3 regions of the Bradyrhizobium sp. GW821-FHT12B03 genome follow, and region 1 is predicted to be linked to each of the others. Evidence: predicted binding sites of a transcription regulator. Region 1 holds the regulator's gene; each other region holds the start of a gene.
What was found. Region 1 encodes PhoB, which activates phosphate uptake and scavenging genes when phosphate is short. Its sites were predicted from a motif close to TGTCATNNANCTGTCAT; they were not measured.
Positions count from the first base shown of each region.

Region 2: AC1RUR_RS32130 (RNA degradosome polyphosphate kinase) is a predicted target of PhoB. The motif match lies at 5,082-5,098, and genes of this name have one in related genera.
Region 3: phnC (phosphonate ABC transporter ATP-binding protein) is a predicted target of PhoB. The motif match lies at 5,103-5,119, and genes of this name have one in related genera.

Region 1 covers NZ_JBXAQU010000004.1:220,273-227,060, forward strand. Annotated here, with positions in the region: gene AC1RUR_RS10630 (Hsp33 family molecular chaperone) at 406-1,425, opposite strand; gene argF (ornithine carbamoyltransferase) at 1,657-2,592, opposite strand; gene AC1RUR_RS10640 (aspartate aminotransferase family protein) at 2,592-3,800, opposite strand; gene AC1RUR_RS10645 (GcrA family cell cycle regulator) at 4,255-4,764, shown strand; gene phoB (phosphate regulon transcriptional regulator PhoB) at 4,984-5,691, opposite strand; gene phoU (phosphate signaling complex protein PhoU) at 5,714-6,430, opposite strand; gene pstB (phosphate ABC transporter ATP-binding protein PstB) at 6,442-6,788, opposite strand, start outside.
Region 2 covers NZ_JBXAQU010000022.1:98,584-105,371, reverse strand. Annotated here, with positions in the region: gene AC1RUR_RS32160 (autotransporter outer membrane beta-barrel domain-containing protein) at 1-1,144, opposite strand, end outside; gene AC1RUR_RS32155 (cold-shock protein) at 1,524-1,730, shown strand; gene purN (phosphoribosylglycinamide formyltransferase) at 1,821-2,474, opposite strand; gene purM (phosphoribosylformylglycinamidine cyclo-ligase) at 2,474-3,547, opposite strand; gene AC1RUR_RS32140 (CDP-alcohol phosphatidyltransferase family protein) at 3,703-4,245, shown strand; gene AC1RUR_RS32135 (P-loop NTPase family protein) at 4,358-5,035, shown strand; gene AC1RUR_RS32130 (RNA degradosome polyphosphate kinase) at 5,172-6,788, shown strand, end outside.
Region 3 covers NZ_JBXAQU010000025.1:41,939-48,726, forward strand. Annotated here, with positions in the region: gene AC1RUR_RS33970 (methyl-accepting chemotaxis protein) at 1-1,229, shown strand, start outside; gene AC1RUR_RS33975 (dihydrodipicolinate synthase family protein) at 1,356-2,297, shown strand; gene AC1RUR_RS33980 (DUF1045 domain-containing protein) at 2,476-3,174, opposite strand; gene AC1RUR_RS33985 (alpha-D-ribose 1-methylphosphonate 5-triphosphate diphosphatase) at 3,193-4,386, opposite strand; gene AC1RUR_RS33990 (transferase hexapeptide repeat family protein) at 4,383-5,045, opposite strand; gene phnC (phosphonate ABC transporter ATP-binding protein) at 5,230-6,039, shown strand; gene phnD (phosphonate ABC transporter substrate-binding protein) at 6,103-6,788, shown strand, end outside.

The sequences.
Region 1 (6,788 bases):
CACGGTTTTGCCGTACGCGTTCAGCGTCGCTCGTCCGCACGTGGCCACGGGCTCACAGGGACTACCCGCCCTGCCCTTGACCTCTCGCGCACGACGCTGCCGCGTCCACCGCAACCCGGCTCGCATATCGTGACGACGTACGATCGCCCCTCAAGGATGAGCCGGGATGAGCGACACATACGACATTTCCGAATTTCGGTAAAGTGGAATCTTTTTGTGCGATGGGATTGACAGAGGGCGACACAGGCACGGTCCCGTAGGGTGGGCAAAGGCGCAAAGCGCCGTGCCCACGATCTGACTATGTGAACCGAGAGAGATCGTGGGCACGCTTCCGCCGTCGCTCTTCGAGCTATGGCGGACAAGTCGCTTTGCCCACCCTACGAGAGCTCGCCAAGCCTCTGCGAATTACGCGTCCTCGACGCCCGCCTCGTGCGGCGTGAAATGGTACACCGACGAGCAGAACTCGCAGGTGACGACGACCTTGTCGTCCTTGACCATCGCGGCACGGTCATCAGGCGAGAAGCTCTTGAGCATGGACGCGACAGCGTCGCGCGAGCAGGAGCATTGCGCTTTCAACGACAGCGGATTGAACACGCGCACGCCGCGTTCGTGGAAGAGACGGTAGAGCAGCCGCTCGCCGGACAGCTCGGGGTCGATCAGTTCGACGTCCTCGACGGTCTCGATCAGCGAGCGCGCCTCGACCCAGGCGTCGTCTTCGGCGACAGCGTGCACCTCGATGCCTTCGGGCGCATCGCCGGGATGCAGATCGGCCTGCCGCGCGCGCTCCGGCGCCTTCGGCAGGAATTGCATCAGCATGCCGCCGGCGCGCCAGCGATGCTTCCCGCCGTCGTTCGAGCGCCACTCCTCGCCGACCGCGAGGCGCACCTTGGTCGGGATCTGCTCGGAGCGCAGGAAATATTCGTGGGCGGCATCTTCCAGGCTGCCACCGTCGAGCGCGACCAGGCCCTGGTAGCGGCTCATGTCGGGGCCCTGGTCGATGGTCATGGCGAGATGGCCGTGGCCGAGCAGCGTGCCGGAGTCCATGCCAGATTTTTGGGCATCACCGAGGCGCTCGGCATCGAAGCGCGCATAGGCGCGCAGGCGATCGGGCGCCTGATAGTCCACCACCAGGAACGACACCGGACCGTCGGTCTGGGCCTGGAGGATGAAGCGGCCCTCGAATTTCAGCGCCGATCCGAGCAGCGTCGTCAGCACGATGGCCTCGCCGAGCAGCTTGCCCACAGGCGCAGGATAATCGTGCTTGGTCAGGATCTCGTCGAGCGCGGGCCCGAGCCGCACCAGGCGGCCGCGCACGTCGAGCGCGTCGACCTCGTAGGGCAGCACGGCGTCATCGATCGGAACCGCGGATGGTGCGCGAACCGGGCCTTCGGGCCCGGTTTTCATGTCAGGGGATTGGGAAACCATGGCCGTCTATCTGGGGTCGGTGGGTGGAAAATGGAAGGGGGCATTCTGTGAGCATCTATGATCGCAGAACGATGCCGCAAATTCGGTGTCGTCCCGGCGAAGGCCGGGACCCATAGCCACAAAACAACATTTGACGAAGACTGGTCGTCAGTCTTTCGCTGGTACTGATATCGCGTACCATCGATAGATCACGCAGTATGGGTCCCGGCCTTCGCCGGGACGACACTGACGTCACTTCACCGCGTCGAAACACCAGGCCAGAATGCCCTTCTGCGCGTGCAGGCGGTTTTCGGCCTCGTCGAACACCACCGATTGCGGGCCGTCGATCACCTCGTCGGTGACTTCCTCGCCGCGATGCGCCGGCAGGCAGTGCATGAACAACGCGTCGGGCTTGGCCAGCGACATCAGCTTGGCATTGACCTGGTAGGGCTTGAGCACGTTGTGGCGGTGCTCACCCTCCTTATCGCCCATCGACACCCAGGTGTCGGTGACGACGCAGTCGGCGCCCTTCACGGCGGCCTCGGGATCGGTGCCGAGCACGATCGGCGCGCCGGTCGTCTTGATGAAATCGCGCATCGCCTTTTTCGGCGCGAGCTCCGGAGGAGTCGCGACATTGAGCTGGAACTTGAAGCGCTCGGCGGCGTGCGCCCAGGAGGCGAGAACGTTGTTGTCGTCGCCGGTCCAGGCCACCGTCCGGCCCTCGATCGGGCCGCGATGCTCCTGATAGGTCATGAGGTCGGCCATCACCTGGCAGGGATGCGAGCGCCGCGTCAGGCCGTTGATGACCGGCACGGTCGCGTTGGCGGCAAGCTCGAGCAGCGCATCGTGATTGAGAATGCGGATCATGATGGCATCGACATAGCGCGACAGCACGCGCGCGGTGTCGGCGATGGTCTCGCCGCGACCGAGCTGCATCTCGGCGCCGGTGAGCATGATCGGCTCGCCGCCGAGCTGGCGCATGGCGACGTCGAACGAGACGCGGGTGCGCGTCGAGGGGCGCTCGAAGATCATCGCCAGCGTCTTGCCTTCGAGCGGCCTGACCGGCTGATGCGCCTTCTGCTTCGCCTTCATGGCGGTGGAGGCGTCGAGCATGCTCTTGAGCTCCGACAGCGGGAGCTCGTTGATGTCGAGGAAGTGCTTCGGTGCTTTATTGGGCGACTTGCTCATCAGCTTGCCGCCCGCTTGGTCTGACTGGACGAAATCGCGGCGCAGGCACGCTCTAACCGCCCGACGCTGTCCTCGATCTCGGCTTCGGTGACGATCAAAGGTGGCAGGAAACGCACGACGTTGTCGCCGGCGCCGACCGTGAGCAGTTTCTGGTCGCGCAGTGCCGCGACGAGATCGCCTGATGGTACGACGGCCTTGATGCCGATCAGGAGGCCCTCGCCGCGCACCTCGCTGACAACGTCGGGGTGACGGTCGATCACGGAGGCGAGCTTCTGCTTGAGGAGCAGCGACATCTTCTGGACGTGATCGAAGAAGCCGGGCTTGAGCATGACGTCGAGCACAGCATTGGCCGCGGAGATCGCGAGCGGATTGCCGCCGAAGGTCGAGCCGTGCGAGCCGGGGCCCATGCCGGAAGCCGCATCCGCGGTCGCCAGTATCGCGCCGATCGGGAAGCCGCCGCCGAGCGCCTTGGCCAGCGACATCACGTCAGGTGTGACGCCGGTGCGGCGATGCGCGAACAGATCGCCAGTGCGGCCCATGCCGGTCTGCACCTCGTCGAACGCGAGCAGCAGGCCCTTCTCGTCGCAGAGCTGGCGCAACGCCCTGAGGAAGGCGGGCGTTGCCGAACGCACGCCGCCCTCACCCTGGATCGGCTCGATCAGGATGCCCGCGGTCTGCGGGCCGATCGCCTTCTTCACGGCCTCGAGGTCGCCATGCGGGACCTGGTCGAAACCGTCCATCGGCGGGCCGAAACCTTCGAGATATTTTGCAGATCCCGTCGCGGCCAGCGTCGCCAGCGTACGACCGTGGAAGGCGCCTTCGAAGGTGATGATGCGGTAGCGTTCCGGATGCCCCTTCGAGAAGTGATGATGGCGGACCAGCTTGATCACACCCTCCAGCGCTTCGGCGCCGGAATTGCAGAAGAACACGAAGTCCGCAAAGCTCTCGTTGCACAGGCGCACGGCGAGCTTTTCGCCGTCCGGACTCTGGAACAGGTTCGACATGTGCCAGAGCTTGGTCGCCTGCTCCTGCAGGGCCTTGACCAGCACGGGATGGGCATGGCCGAGCGCGTTCACCGCCACGCCCGAGGTGAAATCGAGATAACGATCGCCATTGGTTGCAATCAGCCAGCACCCCTCGCCGCGCTCGAAACCGAGGTCGGCCCTGGCGAAAACGGGGAGCAAATGCGGCGCTGCGCTGTTCGTCATGACGGTCACTTGATGTTGCGGACGGCATGAGCGTGCATTGCGCAACGCACCCTGACCGGCCCGGAAAACGAAACGTGCCGCCTTTTAAGGGCGGCACGCGTCACTATCTTATGCCGGGTAGAACGGGTGTCAATGCCGCCCGAAAGCCTCGCGAAACGCTGAATCCGTAGTCTTGCGGTGCCGAATTTGCGGGGTTTTGGCCACGGAACATGTGGAAGCGAGTCGGCGGACTCTTGCGCGTGAGTCACGCCATATTGTAGCGTTTGGCTTGTCAGATACGACATCTCGTGCAGCGGTTCTGATCCTCTAAGTCCTCATGTACCGGCGTAGACGTTCGGGCGTTATCGGCGCGCCCGGCGAGCCTTAAGGGATTCTGACGGCACGGGTTTTTCGAGGCTTAGGCATTCGCCGCGAGGCGCCAGGATGGCAGCCGCACGGCGAGGGAAAGGGTGCAATGACGGTTTTGACCTGGTCCGACGATCGCGTCGAGCAGTTGAAAAAGCTCTGGGAGGCCGGATTATCGGCCAGCCAGATCGCAGCAGAGCTCGGCAATGTGACCCGCAACGCCGTGATCGGAAAGGTGCACAGGCTCGGCCTGTCCGGCCGCGCCAAGAGCCCCTCATCGGCGGCTCCCCGGCCGCGCAAGGCGCGTCCCGCACAGCACATGATGCGGGTGAGCCGCCCGATCGCACGCGGCAACACCGCGCTGGCGCAGGCCTTCGAGGTCGAGGTGGAGGCCGAACCGGTCACCTACGACAACGTGGTGCCGATGAGCCAGCGGCTGTCGCTGCTGGAATTGAACGAGGCGACCTGCCACTGGCCGGTCGGCGATCCCTCGAGCCCGGACTTCTTCTTCTGCGGCGGCAAGGCGCTCTCAGGCCTGCCCTACTGCGCCCAGCACTCGCGCGTGGCGTATCAACCGGCGGCGGACCGCCGGCGGGCGCCGGCGAAGCCCTCGCGGTGAGTTTGAGCTGAGATCAAGTGACGGCCGTCCCGCAATGGCGGCCCTGCAAACTCGATGTCGTCCCGGCGAAGGCCGGGACCCATAAACACCGAGTTCAATGGCTGAGCAAAAGGCCAACTCCGCGTCTTCGCCAAACCACGTTCGGTGGGTATGGGTCCCGGCCTTCGCCGGGACGACATGGAGAGTGCGGTTGCGGCCCGCTAAATCAACTCGCAAACCTTACGTCTGCTCCGCCTTCGCGAAACGGTCGTCCAGCGCGTAACCCGCGCCGCGCACCGTGCGGATCGGGTCCTGCTCGCGGCCGAGATTGAGCAGCTTGCGCAGACGGCCGATGTGAACGTCGACGGTGCGCTCGTCGATATAGATGTCGCGGCCCCAGACGCTGTCGAGCAGCTGCTCGCGCGAGAACACGCGGCCGGGATGCTCCAGGAAGAACTCCAGCAGGCGATATTCGGTCGGGCCGAGATCGATCGGCCGGCCGGAGCGCGCGACGCGACGCTTGTCGCGGTCGAGCTCGATGTCGCCATAGGCGAGCACCGTGGCGAGCCGCTCCGGGCTTGCGCGCCGCAAGAGGCCCTTCACGCGCGCCAGCAGCTCGGGCACCGAGAACGGCTTGACGATGTAATCGTCGGCACCGGTCGCAAGACCCCGCACCCGCTCGCTCTCCTCGCCGCGCGCGGTGAGCATGATGATCGGGAGCTGCTTGGTCTCGGGCCGGGTGCGCAGCCGCCGGCACAGCTCGATGCCCGACAGGCCCGGCAGCATCCAGTCCAGCACGATCAGATCGGGGATGTGCTCCTTGAGGCGGGTGTCGGCGTCGTCGCCGCGCATCACCGTCTCGACGTCATAGCCGTCGCCTTCGAGGTTGTAGCGGAGAAGCTCGGTGAGAGCTTCCTCGTCCTCAACCACCATAATGCGTGCGCCCATGGTGTCGTCGCTCCTTGCGTCTTCAGGTATTCGGGACCGTCGTGGCGAAGGTCGTCATGTCGCCCTTCGGCCGCTTGTCGGTGATCGCCTGGCCCTCGATCATGTAGAACACGGTCTCGGCGATGTTGGTGGCGTGGTCGCCGATCCGCTCGATGTTCTTGGCGCAGAACATCAGATGGATGCAGAACGAGATGTTGCGCGGATCCTCCATCATGTAGGTGAGGAGCTCGCGGAACAGCGAGGTGCAGATGGCGTCGACTTCCTCGTCGCCCTTCCACACCGCCATCGCCGCCGGCAGATCGTGCGCGGCATAGGCGTCCAGCACCGACTTGACCTGCTGCTGCACGAGGTCGGTCATGTGCTCCAGGCCGCGGAACAGCTTGAGCGGATGGAAGTCCGTCTCCAGCGCCGCGACGCGCTTGCCCATGTTCTTGGCGAGGTCGCCGATGCGCTCGAGATCGGTCGCAACGCGCATGGCGCCGACGATCTCGCGCAGATCGACCGCCATCGGCTGGCGGCGGGCGATGGTGAGCACGGCGCGCTCCTCGATGCGCTTCTGCAGCGCGTCGAGCTCGGTGTCGGTGGCGACGACGCGCTGGCCGAGCGGGACGTCGCGGCGGATCAGCGCGTCGACGGAATCGACGATCATGCGCTCGGCAATCCCGCCCATCTCGGCGACCAGCCGGGTGAGTTCCTGGAGGTCGGTGTCGAAGGCCTTTGCGGTATGTTCAGAACCCATGTCCCGTCTCCTCAGCCGAACCGGCCGGTGATGTAATCCTGCGTGCGCCGATCGCTCGGCGACGTGAAGATCTTGCTGGTGTCGTCGAACTCGATCAGCTCGCCGAGATACATGAAGGCAGTCTTGTCGGAGACGCGGGCCGCCTGCTGCATGTTGTGGGTGACGATCGCGATCGTGTAGTTCTCGGACAGTTCCTGGATCAGCTCCTCGACCTTGGCGGTCGAGATCGGGTCGAGCGCCGAGCAGGGCTCGTCGAACAGGATCACTTCAGGCCGCACCGCCACGGTACGGGCGATGCAGAGACGCTGCTGCTGGCCGCCGGAGAGCGACAGGCCGGAGGCGTTGAGCTTGTCCTTGA
Region 2 (6,788 bases), on a different contig from region 1:
CGACCGTGCCCTGGTGCGAGGTGAGCTCGTTGCGGAACTTGCCGTCGTAATTGATGTACAGCCGCGCCGTGTTGGTCAGGCTGAGCGAGGCCGAGGCGCCGGCATCCATGCCGTAGCGGCTCTCGCCGATGCCGGGCACGACGATGCTCTCGGTCCCCAGGCTGACCTGGACCGAACCGAGGTTCTGATAGAAATTGTCGACGAACTTGCCGTAGGCCGAGAGATCCAGAATCTTCTGGTCGAAGATGAAGTAGCGCCCGACCTCGGCCCCGATCATGACACGCGCGCGCGAGAGCGCTGTCGAGCCGACATTGAGCGGATCGAGGCCGCCGGCCTCCTGGAATGCCACGCTGGTGGCGCGGACATATTCGAGCGCCCCCTTGGGCACGACGCGCATCTGATCCTTGGTCCAGTAGTAGCTGATCTCGGTCAGTGCGCCGTCGACCGCGGCGCGATAGCCGGCGGTGGCAAGGCCAACGCCGGTGTCCCGGCTGGAACGGACCTTGCCGAAACCGTGCACCACCGCGAACGCCCAGGTCCACGGGCCTTGGTCGACGGAGCCGTTGAACCCGACCTGGGTCAAGTCGAGCGTTGCCGACTGAAGCGCGAGCGGCACATCGATATCGGTGTGGCTCTGATCGACGGAGAAACCGAGATTGACACCCGGCGCGAGCCGCGCGCCGAAACCGGCGACGCCGCCAATCGTCTTGCGCTTGTCTCCGACGAAATCGCCCTGCGCATCGGTGCGCACCGAAATGCCATAGCCCTCGAACCAGGTGCGGTAACGAGGATCGTCCGTGCTTGCGGACGCACCGCCGCCGCCGGGATTGGTCCGGAACGCCCGGTTGAAGCCACCCGACGCCTGGTTGCCGAGCCGCTCCAGAAAGCCCGAGCCGAGATCGAGCGCGCTGTTGCCGGCCGACTGGTCGTAACTGGTCGAGCTGGGCGTCGGGACCGGTGGCGTTGGCGGCGTGGGCGTCGGGGACGCAGCCGGCGTCGGAATCTGCGCGTAGCCGGGCGTCGCCGCCGACACCGGAACGATGAGCGCAAGCGCAAGCACCATCACGATCGCTGCCGCGCTCCGGCGGACGCGGTTCAGCCTGATCGTCTGCCGTGTCCCTGAGGGCTGCGATGTGCAGCACATGACGACAAATCCCGCAGCAAATGACGGCGCGCAAAAATGCAACACGAGCGGCGCACGCATGCCGCGATTTGCGCCGAACTGTTACGGAGGGTCAACCGGCTGGCGCCTCCAGACAAGGGTGATTGCTCCCGATTGTGGTTCCGCGGCCACAGGTCGGATATTCCAGACGGACACTTCGGGTCGGGTCTTGAAATTCGCGTGCGGCTTGCTAACGCGCGATTTTCGTGTTGCAATATCGGACACAATCGGAATTGGCCGCTCGACTGTGCGTTTCGCGACATTGAGACTCAAGACTCGAACAGACTTCCGGAAGCCCGTTTGTGGCGTGGCACGCGAAAAGCGGCCGCGTCTTTTTTCTATCTAGCGGAGGAGACTAGCGATGCCGCAAAAGGGCACCGTCAAATGGTTCAACCCGACCAAGGGCTATGGGTTCATCAAGCCGAACGGCAGCGACAAGGACGTGTTCGTCCACATCTCCGCCGTCGAGCGCGCCGGACTCTCCACCCTCAATGAGAACCAGGTGGTTGAATATGACCTCGTGGAGAACCGCGGAAAATCATCCGCGGAGAACCTCAAGGTCTCCTGACTTCTCTCGCGCCTGACAAGCGAGAGATCATGACGTTGCCCCCGGCTCTGCCGGGGGATTTCGTTTGGGACGACGAAACGCGACGGCGCGTCAGCGCACCAGCGGCGAAACCAGAAAATTCTCCGACGGACCGCTTCCCTCCGTCCTGCAGACGTCGCCCTCGATCTTGACCTTGCCGGTCGAAAGCAGCCGCAGCGCCTCGGGATAGATGCGGTGCTCGACTTCGAGGATGCGCTCCGACAGCGTATCCGCCGTGTCGTTGTCGCTGACGGGAACGGCGCCCTGCATCACGATCGGGCCGGCATCGGTCTCGGGGATCACGAAGTGCACCGTCGCGCCAGACAGTTTGACGCCGGCGCGCAAGGCCTGGCCATGCGGGTCGAGGCCGGGGAACGACGGCAGCAGCGAGGGATGGATGTTGAGCATCCGCCCGTACCAGGCTTTTGTGAACTCGGCCGTGAACAGGCGCATGAAGCCACCGAGGCAAATCAGCTCGATGCCGTGCTGATCGAGGGCTGCCTGAAGCACCTTCTCGAAACCGGCGCGGTCCTTGCCGAACGGCTTGCTCTCGATCACCAGCGTGTTCACGCCGCCCGCCTTGGCCCGTTCGAGCCCGAGCGCATCGGCCTTGTTCGAGATCACGAGCGAGATCTCCGCCGGAAAATCCGCGGCCGCGGCGGCCTTGATCAGCGCGGCCATGTTGGAACCGCGACCCGAGATCAGGATGGCGACGCGGCGTTTCATCACAGCGCCAGATCGAGGTGGCCGTTATAGACGACGCGGTGCTCGCCCTCGGCCGGGATCACGCTGCCGAGCTGCGCCACGGTCTCGCCGGCGTCGGTGAAGACCTCGATCACCTTGTCGACCTTGTCCGGCTCGACGATCGCGATCATGCCGATGCCGCAGTTGAAGGTGCGCAGCATTTCGAGCTCGGCGATGCCGGCCTGCGCGGCCAGCCATTTGAACACCGGCAGCACCGGCAGGCGCGCCAGATCGATGCCGACGCCAAGGTTCTGTGGCAGCACGCGCGGAATGTTGTCGGTGAAGCCGCCGCCCGTAATGTGGGCGAGCCCCTTCACCGCGCCGGTCTCGCGGATCGCCCGCAGGCAGGATTTGACGTAGAGCTTGGTCGGCGTCAGTAGCGCGCCGCCGAGCGTCATGACCGGCGCGAACGGCGCCTGCGCCTCGAAACCGAGGCCGGACTGTTCCACGATCTTGCGCACCAGCGAGAAGCCGTTGGAGTGCACGCCCGACGAGGCGAGGCCGATCACGGCGTCGCCCGCGGCGATGTCCTTGCGCGGCAACAGCGTACCGCGCTCGGCGGCGCCGACGGCAAAGCCGCCGAGGTCGTAGTCGCCGTCCTTGTAGAGGCCGGGCATTTCGGCGGTCTCGCCGCCAATCAAAGCGCAGCCGGACTCGCGGCAGCCTTCGGCGACACCGGCGACGATCGAGGCGGTCGCCTCCGGATCGAGCTTGCCGCAGGCGAAATAGTCGAGGAAGAACAGCGGCTCGGCGCCCTGCACCACCAGGTCGTTGACGCTCATGGCGACAAGATCGATGCCGATCCCGCCATGCAGCCCGGTCTCGATCGCGATCTTGACCTTGGTTCCGACGCCGTCGGTGGCGGCGACCAGGACGGGGTCCTTGAAGCCGGCCGCCTTGAGGTCGAACAGGCCGCCGAAGCCGCCGATCTCGGCGTCGGCGCCGGGCCGTGCGGTGGCGCGCACCATCGGCTTGATCAGATCGACCAGGCGGTTGCCCGCATCGATATCGACGCCTGAATCGGCGTAAGTGAGGCCGTTTTTGCGGTCGGTCATGCCCGATTTCCAGTGGGTTTGCGGCTGGTTACGTCGAATTCCGGGGACGCGCAATGGCTCGCATGGCGCTCGGCGCCATACTATGTAGATATCAACGGGTTCAGCCTTTCAAACGGGCCGGATTCGAGGTCAGGCCGGGTGCCGGGAAGCGCCGCGTGAGTATTCCGAACATCATTACCCTGGGCCGCATCATGCTGGTCCCGATCATCGTCTGGGCCATCGTGTCGAGCCAAATGGAGGTGGCGTTCGCCGTCTTCCTGATTGCCGGCATCAGCGACGCCGTCGACGGCTTCCTGGCCAAGCGCTTCAACATGACGAGCGAGCTCGGCGCCCTGCTCGATCCGCTCGCCGACAAGGCGCTGCTGGTCTCGATCTACCTCGCGCTCGGCGTCTGGGGCGACATCCCGCGCTGGATCGTGATCCTGGTGGTGTCGCGCGACATCATGATCGTCACTGCGGTGATCGTGTCCTGGCTGTTCGACAAGCCGGTCGCGATGAAACCGTCGAAAGTATCCAAGCTAAACACAGCGGCTCAGGTCGCCTACGCGGCTCTGGTGCTCGCGTCCCTTGCCTTCGGCTTCAAGCCAGCGCCCTATGATATGATCCTGATGGGCCTCGTGACGGTCTTCACGCTCTCCTCGGTGTCGCTCTACCTCGTCGAGTGGCTGCGGCACATGAGCACGATCGAGGCCAAATGAGCGCCAACCAGGCGCAACCGTGAGCGCGGAACGGCCCTGCAATCGGCCAAGTCGCGCTCGATGAAGTCGAATCTTCAGCGAAGCCGGCCGTCCGGCATGGAGCAAACCAAGCGTGGCAGGCCGCGTTCACCCCCGGCAATTGGCGTTCTCGCTTCCGCATGCGGAGAGCCTCAGCCGGGACAATTTCCTCGAAGGCCCTGCCAATGCGGCGGGCCTCGCCTTGATCGACGGCTGGCCAGAATGGCCGAACCGGATCATGTGGCTGGCCGGCCCCGAAGGCAGCGGCAAGAGCCATCTCGCCGCGATCTGGGCCGAGGAGGCCGGCGCCCGCTCGACCACGGCCAATGCGCTGACCGCCGCAGGTGTTCCGGGTGCGCTCGCCACCGGTGCGCTGGTGGTCGAGGATCTCAAGGCGAAGGATTTTGACGAGCGCGCCCTCTTCCATTTGATGAACCTTGCCCGCGAGGACGAAGCCTATGTGCTGTTCACCGGACGCGAGGTGCCGGCAGCGCTCGACATCGAGCTGAGCGACCTGCGCTCGCGATTACGCGCCGTGCCTGTCGTCGCGCTGCTGCCCCCCGACGATCAGCTGTTCCGTGGCCTGATCGTCAAATTCTGCGCCGACCGCCAGCTGACCGTCGACGAGAACGTGGTCAGCTATCTCGCCACCCGCCTGGAGCGATCCTCGGCCGCCGCCCGCCAGGCCGTGGAATTGCTCGACAGCGAGGCCCTGCGGCTCGGCCGCCCGGTCACCCGGGCGCTGGCAGCCGAGCTGCTCCGGGATGCCTGACCCTTCCCCCAACATCGCTTGACGGCGCGGAACGGCGGAACATCAATGTCATCGAAACGTCATCGCACTAACACATGCTCCGGCCGGTTTTGCGCGTAAGTCGCAAATTGGGGCGAACTGGATGGACCGACTTCTCATGGACTCCGCGCAAGTTGTTGAAACAAAAGAAAAACCTACGGAACCAGAGGGATTGCCGGCGATCGCCTCGAGCCCCGAGCGCTTCATCAACCGCGAACTCTCCTGGCTGCATTTTAACCGCCGCGTCCTGGAGGAATCAGTCAATCCCAACCACCCCGTGCTGGAGCGGGTGCGATTCCTGTCGATTTCGGCGAATAACCTCGACGAGTTCTTCATGGTCCGCGTCGCCGGCATCAAGGCCCAGGTGCGCGAGGGCATTGCCGAACGCAGCCCCGACGGCCTGACGCCGTCCGAGCAGCTCGCGCTGATCAACCGCACCGTCTCCCAGCTTGCGTCCGACCAGCAGGCGATCTGGCGCGACCTGCGCGCCACGCTGGCCGATGTCGGCATCGTGCTGGTCGACGGCAAGGAGGTCACCAAGGCGGAACGGACCTGGATCGAGGAATACTTCCTCAACAACGTGTTCCCGCTGCTGACACCGCTCGCGATCGACCCGGCCCACCCCTTCCCGTTCATTCCGAGCCTCGGCTTCACCATCGCGCTCCAGCTCACGCGCGCCGCCGACGGCAAGCAGATGAACGCGCTGATCCGCATGCCCGGCAAGATCGACCGCTTCATCCGCCTGCCGGCCGACGGTACGGTGCGGCTGATCACGCTGGAGCAGGCCACCGCCCTGTTCATCAACCGCCTGTTCCCCGGCTACAATCTGCATGGTCAGGGCGCCTTCCGCATCCTCCGCGACTCCGAGCTCGAAATCGAGGAAGAGGCCGAGGACCTCGTCCGACTGTTCGAGACCGCGCTGAAGCGCCGCCGCCGCGGATCGGTAATCCGCCTCGAGATCGACGCCAAGATGCCGGAGCAGCTGCGCAACTTCGTGCAGCATGCCCTCTCCGCCGCCGACGACGAGGTATTCCTGGTCGACGGCGTGCTCGCCATGAACGAGCTCTCGCAGCTCACCCGCCTCGACCGGCCCGACCTCGAATTCACCCCTTACGTGCCCCGCCATCCCGAGCGCGTGCGCGAGCATGGCGGCGACATCTTTGCCGCGATCCGGCAGAAGGACCTCGTCGTCCATCACCCCTACGAATCCTTCGACGTGGTGGTGCAGTTCCTGCAGCAGGCAACGCGCGACCCCGACGTCGTCGCGATCAAGCAGACGCTCTACCGTACCTCCAACAACTCGCCGATCGTGCGCGCGCTCGCGGAAGCCGCCGAAGCGGGCAAGTCCGTCACCGCGCTGATCGAGCTCAAGGCGCGCTTCGATGAGGAGGCCAATATCCGCTGGGCGCGCGACCTCGAACGCGCCGGCGTGCAAGTCGTCTACGGCTTTCTCGAGCTGAAGACGCACGCAAAACTCTCGATGGTGGTACGCCGCGAAGGCGGCAGCCTCACGACCTACGTCCATACCGGCACCGGTAATTATCACCCGGTGACGGCGCGCATCTACACGGACCTCTCCTACTTCACCTCGGATCCGACCATCGGCCGCGACGCCGCGCGCGTCTTCAACTTCATCACCGGTTATGCCGCGCCGAGCGATCTGGAGAAGATGGCGGTGTCGCCGCTCACCTTGCGCAAGCGCATCATCGAGCACATCCAGGGCGAGACCGCACAT
Region 3 (6,788 bases), on a different contig from region 1:
ACGTGCTGTGCCAGTCGCCGTTCGCGTCCATCGTCGCGGTCGCGAACAAGGCCCTGGACCAGTCGATCGCACGCGCGGAGACCGTTCAGGAAAAGGCGCTCACCAATCTGGTGGTGCAGTCGCTCGCGTTCCTGCTGGCGCTCGCCGTGACCCTTGCAGGCGTCTATGTGGTACGCAATCGCCTCATGCGCCCGGTGCGCGCCATTCTGGATGCCATCGCCCGCATCGGTGCGCGCGACTATGCGACGCCGGTTCCGCAATCCCGCTATCCCGACGAGTTTGGCACCATGGCGGCCGCACTCGAAAGCCTCCGCGAAAGTGCGGCGACGGCGGAGCGTCTCGGTCAGGAGCGTGAATCGCAGCAGGCGCTGCAGCTTGCCCGCTCCGGCACCGTCGATGCCGCCTGCCGCAGCTTCGACGACACCGTGCAGGCCGTCATTCAGAGCGTTGCTGCGTCGGCGAGGGAGCTCGACGCGACGGCGACCGACGTGCGCACGTTGGTCTCGGAATCCAGCAGCCAGACCGCGGCGGTCGCCTCCTCTGCCGAACAGGCCACCAACAATCTCGAGACCATCGCGGCCGCGACCGAGGAGCTTTCCGCGTCCGTCGGCGAGATTTCCGCGCAGGTGCAGTCGAGCGCGCGTGAGGCGCGCGAAGCCGTGGCGCAGGCCGAGCAGACCAACGCCACGGTCGAGATCCTCGACCAGACCGCGAGCCGCATCGGCGAGGTCGTGAAGATGATCAATGCGATCGCCGGTCAGACCAACCTGTTGGCGCTGAATGCCACCATCGAAGCCGCGCGCGCCGGAGAAGCGGGCCGCGGCTTTGCGGTGGTCGCCGGCGAGGTCAAGAACCTCGCGGCACAGACCGCAACCGCAACGGAAGAAATCTCGCGCCAGGTCGAGGAGATCCAGGCCGCCACGGGCCAGGCCGTCGCCGCCATCCGCTCGATCGGCGGTTCGATCGGCGGCATCGACGAGAAGATGACCGCGATTGCCGCGGCCGTCGAACAGCAGCGCGCGGCCACCACCGAGATCTCGCGCAACTTCCAGCAGGCAGCCCAAGGCACGCGCGAAGTCACCGACACCATCGGCAGCGTCGCCAAGCTCAACCAGGAGACCGGCAATGCCGGCACGGTGCTGTCGGAGTCCGTCAAGAAGATGTCGGCCGACGCCGATCGTCTCCGCACCGCGGTCGAAGGTTTCCTCGGCGCCGTGAAGACCGCGTAGCTTCGCGCATTCTCCATCCCGACGTCGCGCGATCGGCATTGCCGCCGGTCCGCGCGACGGCTACATCTGTCGCGCCGTGCAAATATGCGGCAACAGACGTAAGACACATCAGGGATGGAGAGTTCGATGCCGGTCACGCCACACCACAAGGCCCAGCGCCCCTATCGCGGCGTGTTCCCGGTCGCGCCCACCATCTTCGACGAGCGCGGCGAGCTCGACCTCGAGGGCCAGCGCCGCTGCATCGATTTCATGATCGACGCCGGCTCGCACGGCCTCTGCATCCTCGCTAATTTTTCCGAGCAGTTCGTACTCACCGACGCCGAGCGCGAGACCGTGATGCATGCGGTGCTGGAACATGTCGCAGGCCGGGTTCCCGTCATCGTCACCACGACGCATTTCAGCTCGGCCGTGTGCGCCGCGCGCAGCAAGCAGGCCGAAGCGGCCGGTGCCGCCATGGTGATGGTGATGCCGCCCTATCACGGCGCGACGTTCCGCGTCCCCGAGAAAGGCATCGTCGAATTCTTCAAGGTGCTCTCCGGCGCGATCGACATTCCCATCATGATCCAGGATGCGCCGGTCGCGGGTACGCCGCTGTCGGTCGAGTTGCTGGCGCGGCTGTCACGCGAGTTCTCCAACGTCCGCTATTTCAAGATCGAGGTGCCGGGCGCCGCTGCAAAGCTCCGCAGCCTGATCGAGGCGGGCGGCAGGGATATCGAAGGGCCGTGGGATGGCGAGGAGGCGATCACGCTGCTCGCCGATCTCGACGCCGGCGCCACCGGCGCCATGACCGGTGGCGGCTATCCCGACGGCATCCGCCAGATCATCGATCCCTATTTCGCCGGCAAGCGCGAGGAGGCGAAAGCCGCCTATGAGCGCTGGCTGCCGCTGATCAATTACGAGAACCGCCAATGCGGCCTGATCGCCTGCAAGGTCATGATGCAGGCCGGCGGCGTGATCAAATCGGACGCCGTGCGCCATCCCTTGCAGCCGCTGCATCCGGCGACGCGGGCGGGGCTCTTGGAACTCGCCAAGGAGCGCGATGCGCTGGCGCTGCGGTGGGGGAAGTAGGGCGGCGCTTGCTCGCTACCAACTAACCATCTCCGTCGTCGTCCCGGCGAAGGCCGGGACCCATAACCCCAGGGAGTGGTTATGGGGCGAGCTTGTAACTCCGAGTCTTCGCCAGACTACGTCCTGTGGCTATGGGTGCCGGCCTTCGCCGGGACGACATTGAGGGGGCAGCGCTCGCTTAACTCGCCAGCATCCACTCGCCGACAATGCGAAATCTCGCTTTGCCATCATCCTGCCTGAACAGCGCGATGCGATCGATCGCGAGCGTGTCGAGACCGAGCGCCGCAAACCGCGCCCGCAGCATCTCCAGGATCGGCCCACGCCGCTCCGCATCCAGCCGCCCCGTCAGCGTCATGTGGAAGCGGAATTCTTCCATGACGTAAGGATAGCCCCAGCGGTCGAGATAATCGCGCTGCCGTTCGGTGAGTTTTTCGGGCTTGCGGCGGGCGCGATCTTCGGCGGTCAGCGCAGCGCGGAAAGGGTCGAAGTCGCGGACGCAATCGGCAGCGAGCTCTCGAAGCGCATCGACCGGTTCGGCCGGGATGACGGCAATGAAGCCGCTGATGGCATCGACGACGGGGCGGATTATCGGGACAGGCCGCGCCTTGCCGGCGAACGCGGCGCAGGCAGCGATCAGCTCTGCCTCGGTCCTGCCGGGCGCGAGCGCCATCGGCGCCTTCAGCGTGCCGTGAAAGCCGTATTTGCGGGGATCGGCGCTGATATCGCGCCAGTCCGGCGCGACATCCAGAGCTTCACGCGGAAACGGCACTTCGTTTCCTGTGTAGGCGTCGTAGCCGAGCAGTGCGGCGCCGAAGCGGGAGAGGACGCTGTTGCCGCCTGCGGCAAAATAGATCGCGTAGCGGGGAAAGCCTGTCATCGCGTCAGCATAGCCAATTCATGCCGCAACGACAGCCTCGCGCGGCGCCGCCGCCGCGCTGAGCAGCCGCGTTGCATCGGTGAGATGCACGAGCTTGCCACCTGATATCACGGCAATCAGCCGCGGCCGCAGCGGCGCGGTGTCGTCGACCAGCAGAATATCGGCACGGCGCCCCGTAGCAAGGATGCCGCGATCGGCAAGGCCGGTTGCGCGCGCGGGTCCGGCGGAGACCAGATCCCAGGCCTTTGCCAGCGGCAGCACGCCGTCGGCGGCGAGGCGGAACGCGGCGAGCAGCTGCGCGGGATAGTAATAGTCCGAGGCCAGCACCGAGCAGAGCCCCTTGGCGATCATGTCGGACGCCCTGGTCCAGCCGGTGTGGCTGCCGCCGCGCACGACGTTGGGCGCGCCGTAGACGATGGCATCGCCATGGCTTGCCGCCGCCCGCGCCGTCTCCTCGTTGATCGGAAACTCGGCAATCAAGGCGCCCAGCTCGCGGAACTCCTGGCGCATCGTCGGCGTGGCGTCGTCATGCGAGAGCATGCGGACCTCGGCCGTGCGCGCCACCGCAGCCAGCCGCGACACGGACGCCGGGACTTCAGCGGCGCGCGAAACGATATGCGCGACCAGTCTGTCGAACTCTTCGCTCGACAGGCCGGTGCGCTCCACCATGCGGTTGCGCTTGCGCGGCTTGGTCATGTCGGCGACGGTACCGTCCATGTGGTCGTTGAAGGCGAACAGGTCGACGCGGCCCTCAGAGAGCCACTGGCTGATCTCGGCCTCGGCGTCGAGATTGTAGGTCTCGTGCCGCAGATGGAAGCGGGTGTCGGCGGCGAATTGCGGACGCTGCCGCTCGATCGCTTCCATCAGGCCGCGCGCATTGTCGGCGCTGCGCAGGCCCGGCTCCCACGAACAGGTCGTGGCGTGGAACACGGTGGTGATGCCGTTGCTGATCGCCTGGCGGTCGCTGTCGGCGAGCGCGACGTCGATCGGGAAGTCGACGCCGGCGCGGGGCATCATCTGCCGCTCGAAGGCATCGCCATGCAGATCGACGATGCCGGGCAGCACCAGCAGATTGCGCGCATCGATCGCCAGCCGCGCGCGGTCGCGAGACGCATCGACCTGCGCAATGTCTGTTCCTGATACGCTCAGTGAAGTCTCGACGATCTCCGAGCCGATCAGGGCACGGCCGCCTTCAAGAAAGATCTCTGTCACGCGACCTCGTTTCGTTTGTTGCTGCGAGGGGAGCCTGTCCGTGCTTCATATGTCGCGAGAAAATCTTCAATCCCGAGCTTGCGGAAATCGGGCAGGGCTTCACGCAATTTGTCGTGATCCCAGTCCCACCAGGCGAGCCTTGCAAGTCGTCCGGCGACCTCTTCGGAGAAACGCCGCCGCACGATGCGCGCCGGATTGCCGGCGACGATGCTGTAGGCCGGCACGTCCTTGGTGACGATGGCGCCGGCCGCGATCACCGCGCCGGTGCCGATGTTGCGGCCCGGCAGCACGATCGCGCCATGGCCGATCCAGACGTCATGGCCGATATGAACGTGATGCTGGCGCCGCCAGTCGAAGAAGTCGGTGTCGTCGCTCTCGCCCGGGAAGTAGGCACTCGAACGATAAGTGAAATGCGCCTGCGTCGCGCGCTGCATCGGATGATTGCCCGGATTGATGCGCGTCATCGCCGCGATCGAGCAGAACTTCCCGATCGTCGCGTAGGTGATCTGTGAATCGTTCACGACATAGGAGTAATCGCCCATCGTAACTTCATGCAAGATCGTGCGCGCACCGACCTCGGTATAGGCGCCGAGCCTGGTCTCATGCAGCTTGGCCGAGGGATCTATGGTCGGCTGGACCGAAAGAATTTTGGCGGCCATGTTGCATCCGAAGCGTGAGGGCAGGCGCTCCTCTTCGAGCGGCTTGATGACATCATCATGACGCGGCGATGACAGGGGATGAGCAGGGGACGAGGTGTGTTGGATCGCCGCACCGCAGCGAGCTTGTCACACAAGTGTCAAGCGTCGGCGTTAGCGGTGGGTCCCAGCTACTCTGGAGCCCTGCATGCTGGTGGTTGAAGGTCTGACGTGCCGCTTTGGCGCAAAAGCCGCGGTGGACGACGCTTCTTTTCAAATCTCCCCCGGCGGCTTCGTCGGTGTGATCGGGCGCTCCGGCGCCGGTAAGTCGACCATGCTGCGCATGATCAACCGCCTCGCGACGCCGACGCAGGGCCGCATCCTGTTCGACGGCCTCGACGTTACCGCGCTGCGCGGCAGGGAATTGCGGCAGTGGCGCGCGCGCTCGGCCATGATCTTTCAGCAGTTCAATCTGGTCGGCCGGCTCGACGTTCTCACCAATGTCCTGATGGGGCGTCTTGCGACGATGCCGGCCTGGCGCTCGCTGTCGCAGGTCTGGCCCGAGCAGGACAAGGCGCTGGCGATGTCCGCGCTCGAGCAGTTCGACATCGCAGCGCTCGCCGCCCAGCGCGCCGACCAGCTCTCCGGCGGCCAGCAGCAGCGCGTCGCGATCGCGCGTGCGCTGGTGCAGCAGCCCGACATCATTCTCGCCGACGAGCCGATCGCCTCGCTCGACCCGCGCAACACCAAGATCGTCATGGACGCGCTGCTGCGCATCAACAAGCATTTCGGCATCACCGTGCTCTGTAACCTGCATTCGCTCGACCTGGCGCGCAGCTATTGCGATCGCCTGATCGGCATGGCGCAGGGCCGCGTGGTGTTCGACGGCGCGCCGGCCGAGTTGACCGATCGTGTCGCGCGCGAGCTCTACGATCTCGAAGCCACCGACGTGATGGGCGGAACGCCTGTCCCCGCGCCCGAGGGCATTCCGGCGCTCGGAACGGCGGCCGCCGCCTGAGCGCGGCCATCTGTTTTGTTGCCAGTTTTGCGTCAACCGACCCCAACCGATGAAGAGGGTATCATGATTACTCGCAGATTAGTTCTCGCCGGCGCCGCCGCGCTCGCGTTCACCTCGTCGGCTTTCGCCGAAGACTGGAAAACCAAATATCCCGAGCTGACCTTTGCGGTCGTTCCGGCCGAGAACGCCTCGGGCGTCACCGAGCGCTGGGCACCGTTCATGAGCTATCTCTCCAAGGAATTGGGCGTGAAGGTCACGCTGCGCATCGCCAACGACTACGCCGCCGTCATCGAAGGCCAGCGCGCCGGCAACATCCACATCGCCAGCTACGGCTCGGCGTCGTTTGCCCGCGCCCGCCTGACCGGCGTCAAGACCGACGCCTTCGCCAACGACATCAATGCCGACGGCTCGACCGGCTATTATTCGGTGTTCTTCGTCAAGGCGAACAGCGCCTACAAGAAGATCGACGACCTCAAGGGCAAGAACCTCGGCCTGGTCGATCCCAACTCGACGTCCGGCAACAACGTGCCGCGCTTCGAGCTCGACAAGATGGGCATCCCCGATGCCGACGGCTATTTCAGCAAGGTCGTCTTCACCGGCAGCCACGAGAACGCGATGCTGGCGCTGGCGCAGGGCACGGTCGACGTCGCGGCCAACCAGTGGACCACCGACGACGATTCGACGCTGGCGCAGATGCTGACCAAGGGCATGCTGAAGAATGCCGACGGCTCGGCGATGAAGAAGGACGA